Regions from separate parts of the Parapusillimonas sp. JC17 genome, predicted to be linked through region 1. Evidence: riboswitches for the same ligand, from Rfam matches in the RefSeq annotation. Region 1 holds a riboswitch; the other holds the start of a gene.
What was found. A riboswitch is a leader RNA that binds a small molecule or an ion and turns the genes downstream of it on or off. The one in region 1 is predicted to bind glycine.
Positions count from the first base shown of each region.

Region 2: it holds a riboswitch for glycine, as region 1 does, so the genes downstream of both, gcvT (glycine cleavage system aminomethyltransferase GcvT) here and ACSBPU_RS07605 (D-amino acid dehydrogenase) in region 1, are expected to answer to the same signal.

Region 1 is NZ_CP197474.1:1,581,434-1,585,515, forward strand. It holds gene ACSBPU_RS07595 (phosphorylase) at 1-532, shown strand, start outside; gene ACSBPU_RS07600 (YkgJ family cysteine cluster protein) at 734-1,225, opposite strand; gene ACSBPU_RS07605 (D-amino acid dehydrogenase) at 1,301-2,542, opposite strand; glycine riboswitch at 2,582-2,669, opposite strand; glycine riboswitch at 2,670-2,760, opposite strand; gene ACSBPU_RS07610 (PACE efflux transporter) at 2,926-3,399, shown strand; gene ACSBPU_RS07615 (LysR family transcriptional regulator) at 3,419-4,082, opposite strand, start outside.
Region 2 is NZ_CP197474.1:3,734,351-3,738,432, forward strand. It holds gene gcvH (glycine cleavage system protein GcvH) at 1-302, opposite strand, end outside; gene gcvT (glycine cleavage system aminomethyltransferase GcvT) at 346-1,440, opposite strand; glycine riboswitch at 1,506-1,616, opposite strand; glycine riboswitch at 1,688-1,779, opposite strand; gene ACSBPU_RS18085 (Bug family tripartite tricarboxylate transporter substrate binding protein) at 1,912-2,340, shown strand; gene ACSBPU_RS18090 (NAD(P)/FAD-dependent oxidoreductase) at 2,404-3,642, opposite strand; gene ACSBPU_RS18095 (arginine/lysine/ornithine decarboxylase) at 3,673-4,082, opposite strand, start outside.

The DNA.
Region 1 (4,082 bases):
CGAGGACTTCTGGGTGCTGGCCAGCCTGCTGTCGGAATCGGGAGGGCTCGGCTTCTACAACGGCGGCGGGCCGGCGGGCGCCAGTCAGCGGCATAAGCATGTGCAATGGCTGCCGGCGGCGCCCGGCAATGCCAGCCTGGATCCCCTGATCGCCCATCTGTCGGCGGACGCGCCCGAGTTGGCGCTCGAAGAACATGCCGTCCTGCCGGTCAGGCACGTGTTCGCCCGTGTGCTGGCACAGCGGTCGGCGGACATCGATGCGTCTGCGGCCAGCATGTCCGGCGCCTACGGTCTTGCGTGCGCGAAGCTGGGCCTGGAGCCCGACGAAGAAGGGCTGATGCCGCCTTGCAACATGCTGGTTCAGAACGGCTGGATGCTCCTGGTGCCACGCAAGCAAGAGCATTCTCACAACGTGTCGGTCAACGCCCTGGCCTTCGCAGGCGCCTTGTATGTGAAACACCCCGAGCACGTCGCACCCATCCGGAAGGCCGGGCCGCTGGCCGTGCTGGCCGAGGCGTCCTGGGAGCGTTGAACTGGGGGGCAGACCCCGTACGGGGTCTGACCCCGGGCCGAAAATGGGGCCTGCCGCTTGTTCATTGATTTTGGGGTCAGACCCCATACGGGGTCTGACCCCAGGCCGAAATTGGGAGCTGCCGCTTGTTCGTTGATTTTGGGGTCAGGCCCCGCATGGGGTCTGACCCCAGGCCGAAAATGGGTCTGACCCCAAGGCAGATCAGGCAGCGACGTCGCCACGGCGGGGCGGCGTATTTCCCGGGTCGAGGTCGTCGTCTTTTGTGATGGCCGGCAGCGGCGGCAGGCCGATCTTCATGCGGACGCGCTGGCAGTCCGGGTTGGGAGAACCATCTTCTTGCCAAGCCGGAAATTCACGGCACGGCGAAGGGCGCTGCTCGTAGATGGCGCAATGGATTCCGTCCTGGCCGAGCTCTCCTCGCAGCGCGATGCAGCGCTTGCCGCCATATTCCGTGCCTTTCATGCAGGCGCGCAGGGGTCCCACTTGCGTGACCAGTTCGGGAGGGACCATGCCGCCGCGCTCATCGGCGATTTCCCCGCAATAGAAGGAAACCCTGAAGTGTGCGCAGCATGCTCCGCAGCTGAGGCAGGGATTGGTGTGAGTGTCGTCGTTGGCCGCCGATTTGCCTCGCGGCGATAGGCGCGAAAGCTGCGCAATGGAAAAGCGCTCATCGAGCATGATGGTGTTCGGCACGGAAAGTGGAGCGCAGAGTTTACTACGCCATTTTCCGTGCGCGGGACGACTTACAAAATAAAATATTCCATGGGTTCAGGCCGCCACGGCGACCTGGGTTCTGGCGCCGCTGCGGGCGATCTCGTCGACCAGCATCTGCGCCGTGATCGGCGACAGTGTCCAGCCCAGGTGCCCATGGCCCGTATTGTAGAAGACCCCGGGCCGTCTGCCCGCCTTCACCCGCGGCATCATGTCGGGCATCATGGGCCTCAGTCCCGTCCAAGGAATGACGCGTGAAGTGTCAACCTGCGGAAAATGGCGGTGGACCCAATTGGTCAGGGGCAGTATCCGGTCGGCGCGGATGTCCTTGTTGTAGCCGTTGAATTCCGCCGTGCCCGCTACCCGGAAGCGATTGCGCCCCAGGCGGCTGGTCACGATCTTGGCTTCTTCGTCCAGCAGGCTGACCCAGGGAGCCCCCGCGATGCTTTGCTCGTCTTCAAGGTTGACCGTGATGGAATACCCCTTTACCGGATAGATATTCACACGGTCGCCCAGCATCGAGGCGAATCGCCGGCTGGCCGTGCCGGCGCAGACGATGACGGCATCGGCGTCCAGGTGCTCGGTGGATGCCTGCCTGATGGTTAGTCGATGGCCTTGCTCCAGGGCGGAGATATCGGTGACTTCCGTGTCCATCAGGAAGCGCACGCCCTTGCGCTCGCACGCCTGCGCCAATCCGCGCGTGAACTTGTGTATGTCGCCCGTGGCGTCGGAGGGCGTGTAAAAGCCCCCATAGCATTCGGTGGTCAGCGTGGGTTCGATGTCGCGCGCCTCGGCGGGTGTGACTTCGTGGCGTTCGAGGCCGCCTTCGCGCAATAGCGCATTGACCCGCCGACCGGCTTCGAAGCTTTTCCGATCGTGGAACACATGCAGGATGCCGCGTGTTTCCAGGTCAAAGTCTATGCCTTCGTCTTCCGCCATCTTGTACAGATGCTGGCGTGCTTCGATGGCGAGTCGTGTCGTACGCAGCGTGTTCTCTCGGTAATTGCCGATATGGCGGACGAACTCCGCCATCCATGAGTACTTGTGCCAGCTTGGGGATGGGTTGACGAGCAGCGGGGCATCGCGGCGCAGCATCCAGCGCATTCCTTTCAGAACGGTCGAGGTGCTGTTCCAGACTTCTGCGTTGCAGGCCGATAGCTGGCCGCCATTGGCATACGACGTTTCCATGGCGCAATAGCGCAGGCGATCGATGACGGTAACCGCATGGCCTTGCTTGGCAAGGGCGTAGGCGGACGTGACGCCGCTGATGCCGGCGCCGATGATGGCGATATGGTGCATGAGAGCTCCAGATAGATGTGGTCGCCGCCGAATGACGGCGACGCCCCATCTGTCCGTTTACCTGAGAGTTTCACCCTTGCCGGGTTCCCCTTCGGTGGGCGCCCAACGCGCCGCTCTCCAGATTGTCCTGACCGTTGCAGTCCTGTGGCCTGAGAGTTTCCGGGGCGGTTGCTCCGTCGGCGCCGGCATGGATGGCCGGACTCTTCTGCATGATCTTTATATGGACGAGCAAGAGCGTAGCCGGATTCCGGAAAGAGCTCAATTGGGGATAAACCCGTGGTACGGTCAACATGTCAGAAAAACTGATAGAAGCTGACTTTTTTCGGGGCTGAGGCGGAGGTATATTTCTTTCGGTTCAATCAAAGTATTTATGGAGTCGCACCATGCAGGGCGTCAAACGCAAGGTGGTTTATGTATCGCTTTATGAGCTCATCGCCGTCATCCTGACCAGCGTCGCGCTGGCGATGCTCGGGCATGCACCGGGCCATGCAGGCGTCGCGGCCGTTGCCGCATCCTTGATTGCGGTGGTCTGGAATCTTGTCTGGAATGCGCTTTTCGAGCACTGGGAATCCCGCCAGACGATCAAGGGCCGCAGCGTGAAGCGCCGCGTGGCGCACGCCATCGGCTTCGAAGGCGGCCTCATCGTGGCGTTCGTGCCTTTTTTCGCATGGTGGCTGAATGTATCCTGGTGGGAAGCATTCGTGCTGGATCTGGGCTTCATCGTATTTTTCCTGGTCTATACCTTCGTGTTCAGCCTGATTTTCGACAAGGTGTTTGGGCTGCCTGCATCGGCCATGCAGCCAGCTCCCTCGATGAAAGCCGGCCCGCCCACGTCCGAGGCGCGGCAGGCCGCCTAGGCCCTGGTTGATGCAGGCTCTAATCGCCGATCTGGCGCGGGCCCCGTACCTGCCTGACCAGCTCGATGAAGCGGCGCGCGCCCAGCCCCAGGGGTCGATCCCGCAACCAGACGACATCCACCCACAGCTGTAGCTGATTGCTGATGTTCTCGAAAGTGATCTCGACCAGCGTTCCGCTCTGGGTGAGCGGCTGCACCAGGGAGCGCGGCAGGTAGGCCCAGCCCAGTCCCGACCGTACCAGGCTCAGCGTGGCCAGGTAATTGTCGGTTCTCCATATCTGCCGCGCCACGACGACGCGGGGATCGGTTTCGTCGGCATCTCGGCCGGCCACGACGATTTGCCGGATATCGAGCAATTCCTCCTGGCGCAGCATGCTGCGGCCGTTCGAGAACGCGGGATGATCGGGGGCGATGACGGCGACCAGGATTTCGCTGCTGAATTCCTGAAAGGCCTCATGCTCGTTGGTGGCGGGACGCTCGAACACGATGGCCAGCTGGGCGCTGTCCTGTTCGAGCATGCGAAGCGCGTCGGCCTGCGGCGCCGAGAGCACTTCGACCTCGAGCGATGGGAATTCATTGGAAAGCAGGACCAGGGGATCATTCCAGGGTGCGGACAGCAGCTCGGGCGCAATAGCCAGCGTCAAGCGGCTTTCCAGGCCCTTGTGCAGGGCGAGCGCATGGGTC
Region 2 (4,082 bases), 2.2 Mb from region 1:
TTGTAGATCCAGGTATCGAAAGCCGCTTCGTTGATGAGGTTGGGCTGATCGTTCAGCGCCTCGTTGAATTCCACGATTTCGCCGTTCACCGGCGCGTAGATGTCGGAGGCGGCCTTGACCGACTCCACGACGCCGGCGGTTTCACCGGCCGTAAGCTGCGCGCCCGTGTTGACGTCGCCGACGAACACCAGGTCGCCCAGCTGATCCTGCGCGGTATCGGTGATGCCCACCAGCAGCAGGTCGCCTTCGGGCTTGACCCATTCGTGGGAGGATGTGTATTTGCGATCGGTGGGAAGAGTCATGTGTTACCCCGTTTGTATTGATATTAGTGTTTAGGAACTTGAATCAGGCAATCACTTTGCCGTTGCGTACGAAAGGCATTTTTACCACTTGGGCGGGCAGCCATTTGCCCCGGATCTCGACCTGGACCGCATCGCCGGGCTGCACGCCCACGGGGACCCGCGCCATGCCGATGGAAATCCCCATGGTCGGCGACATCGAACCGCTGGTGAGCTCGCCGTCTCCTTTGTCGCTGCGGATTTTCATGTGCCCGCGCATCACCCCGCGCTCCAGCAGCTTCACGCCGACCAGGCCGCGGTCGACTTCGGCGGCCTCGAGCGCATCGCGTCCGATGAAACCGCGGTCCGCATCCTTGAAAGATACCGTCCATGCCAGGCCCGAGACCAGCGGATTCACTTGCTCGTCCATTTCCTGGCCATACAGGTTCATGCCGGCTTCCAGGCGCAAGGTGTCGCGTGCGCCCAGACCGCAGGGGCGGACGCCGAGCGCGGCAAGGTCGCGCCACAGGGCTTCTGCCTGAGCGGCCGGAAGCACGATTTCGAAACCGTCTTCACCGGTGTAGCCCGTTCGGGCCACTAGCGCGCCGTCTGGCACCGCCACGCCGGTGAAGGGCTGGAGCTCGGCCGTTGCGGCCTTCCAGCCCGGACGAGCAGCCCATACCCGTTCGCGGGCATTGGGGCCTTGCACCGCCAGCATGGCGAGGTCGCGCCGGGGCAGCACCTGCACATCGAATCCTCCCGACCGGGCCACGTTCTGCATCCAGGCCACGTCCTTGTCGGCCGTGCCGGCGTTGACGACCACGCGCCAATCGTCAGGCCCAAAGAAATAGACGATCAGGTCGTCGATGACGCCGCCCTCGGGGTTCAGCATGCAGGAATACAGCGCCTTGCCCGGCACCGTCAGCTTTGCGACGTCGTTCGCAAGCAGGCGCTGCAGGTAGCCCTTGGCGCCTGCGCCTTTCACGTCGACATTCAGCATGTGCGAGACGTCGAACATGCCGGCATCCTGGCGCACGGCGTGGTGCTCCTCGAGCTGCGACCCATAGGACACGGGCATGTCCCAGCCACCGAAATCGACCATCTTGGCGCCGGATTCGATATGCACCGCATACAGGGGGGTTTGCTTTAGGGTAGAAGACATGGGGGCTCCGGTGACGGGAAAACGACTGATGGAAATACGACGTAAGCCAGCTAACACGCTGGCCGCATCGCCCTTCTGTCCTTTTGCCTGAGAGTTGGCCCCTGGTCAAGGGGTATTCACCTTCGGCGCCCGGCCGGCCAATATGCGGCGGCCTGAGTCTCTCCAGAATGCTGTCTTGCTTGGCCCGGGGTCAGACCCCGTACGGGGTCTGACCCCTGACGCAAAGGGGTCTGACCCCAGGCAAAGCAATACACGAGCGGTACGGGGTGCCTGAGCGATTCTGGGCGAATTGCGCCTTCGGCGGCCGGGGAAAAGCCGGCGCTCTCCCACTCGATGTGAACAGCAGCCCGTAAGAATAACTCGAAAGCGCCCTGAATTCAAAGCGGTTTCCGCTCTTCGTCAGCCGGCTGTTCGCCGTCCAGCAGCTTCATGTTATCCAGCAGCTTCAGCAGGTAATGCAGGGTATGGCTCATGTCGCTCAGGGAAAAGTCCGCCCCGGCGCTGCAGGACGTCCTGTCGGGCCAGGCGGACTTCGTCTGCGATCCGGGCATCGCCTTTCCCCATATCCGTACGAACAAGGTCAAGCTGCTGGGCATCGTCAGTGCCACGCGCTCACCCTTCTTCCCGGACGCTCCCACCGTGGGCGAATTGGGCTTCAAGGAAGCAGACCTGGATATCTGGTTCGGCATGTGGGCGCCCAAGGGCACACCGCCCGAAATCCTCGAGCGCTTGAACAAGGAATTGGCCAAGGCGCTGTCTGACAAGGATGTGGAAGAGCGCTATAACGGCCTGGGCGCGGAAACGAAAACGCTGGACTCCCGGCAGTTCCGCCAACTGCTGCTCGACGAGCGCAAGCTGCTTGCCGCCTTGATCGAAGAACAGAAAATCAACGTCGAATAGGCGATGACGCGCGGGCGTTCCGGACAGGAACCGAAGTCGCCCGCATCAACGGCACCGCCGCGGTCAGCCTGCCAGCGCCCGCCCGCAGGCCACCCCGGAGGCCCATGCCCACTGGAAGTTGTAGCCGCCCAGCCAGCCGGTGACGTCCACCGCTTCGCCGATGAAGTACAGACCCGGCACGCTGCGTGCCTCCATGGTTTTCTGGTTCAGGCCGCGCGTGTCCACGCCGCCGCGCATGACCTCGGCCTTCTTGTATCCGACCGTGCCGCTGGGCATGAGCGCCCAGTCATGGATGCGCGACGCGAGCCGGCGCAGCGTCTTGTCCGGCACATCGGCCAGTCTGCGCGTGGCCAGGTCCGGCGCGGCGGAATCCAGCGTCGCAAGCAGTTGTTCGGCCAGCCGCTTGGGCCACAGCCCGGCCAGCACCGTGCCAAGTTGCTGGCGGCTGCCGGGCTTCGCGTCCAGCAGCTCGCGCTCCAGATCCTGTGCATGAGCAAGATCGATATGTATGGTCTCGCCGGGGTTCCAGTAGCTGGAGATCTGCAGGATCGCCGGGCCGGACAGGCCGCGATGCGTAAAAAGCAGATCTTCGAGGAACACGGCCGGTGCCACGCCGCGCGCCCTGCCGGACGTTGCCTTGCCACCCTCCGGCTTGCTGCGCACGCATACTTCCAGCGCCACGCCGCTGAGCTCGGAAAACGGCGCCCATGATGCCGGATCGAAGGTCAGCGGAACCAGCGCGGGACGCGGCTCCACGACTTTCAGGCCGAACTGGCGGGCGATGCCCAGCGCGAAATCCGTGGCGCCCAGTTGCGGGATCGCCATGCCGCCCGTCGCCAGGACGAGCTGGCGAGCCTCGATGGGGCCCTGATCTGTAGCGAGGCGGAACCCGTCCGCCTCACGCTGGATTTCGCTCACTGCGCACGGCATGCGCCACGACACCTTGCCGGCCTCGCACTCGCGCCGCAGCATGTCGATGATGTCTTCGCTGGATTCATCGCAGAACAATTGGCCGCGATGCTTTTCATGCCAGGAAATGCCGTGCTTGCGGATCAGGTCGAGAAAGTCCCTGGGCGTGTAGGCAGACAATGCCGACCGGCAGAAATCGGGGTTTTGCGAAATGAAGTTGGCGGGCGTGGTGCCGATGTTGGTGAAATTGCAGCGCCCGCCACCCGAAATCCGGATTTTTTCAGCCAGCCGCCGCGCATGGTCGATCAGCACCACGCGCAGGCCGCGCTGGCCCGCGACGGCGGCGGCCATCATGCCTGCCGCCCCGGCGCCGATCACAGCGACGTCGAACATTGCGTTACGGCCCCCTAGCCTCGACAGACCCTAGTCTTCCTTGATGCAGTCGACGTAATAACGGCCCATGCCGTCCGGTCCCATATCCTGCGCCAGACCATGCACGTAGGTTTCGAAACCCGGGAACTTGGCATTGAATTCGCGGGCGAATTGCAGATAGTGGACGATGCGCTTGTTGAAACGCTCGCCCGGAATCAGCAAGGGGATGCCCGGCGGGTAAGGGGTAAGCAGCACGCCTGTTACGCGCCCTTCCAGTTCGTCGATGCTCACGCGTTCCGCTTCGCGGTGCGCCATCTTGGCGTAGGCGTCCGAAGGCTTCATGGCGGGGACCATGTCGCTCAGGTAGACCTCGGTCGTCAGCCGCGCCAGGTCGTACTTGCGATAGGCCTCGTGGATCTGCTGGCACAGGTCGCGCAGCCCCATTTTCTCGTAGCGAGGAT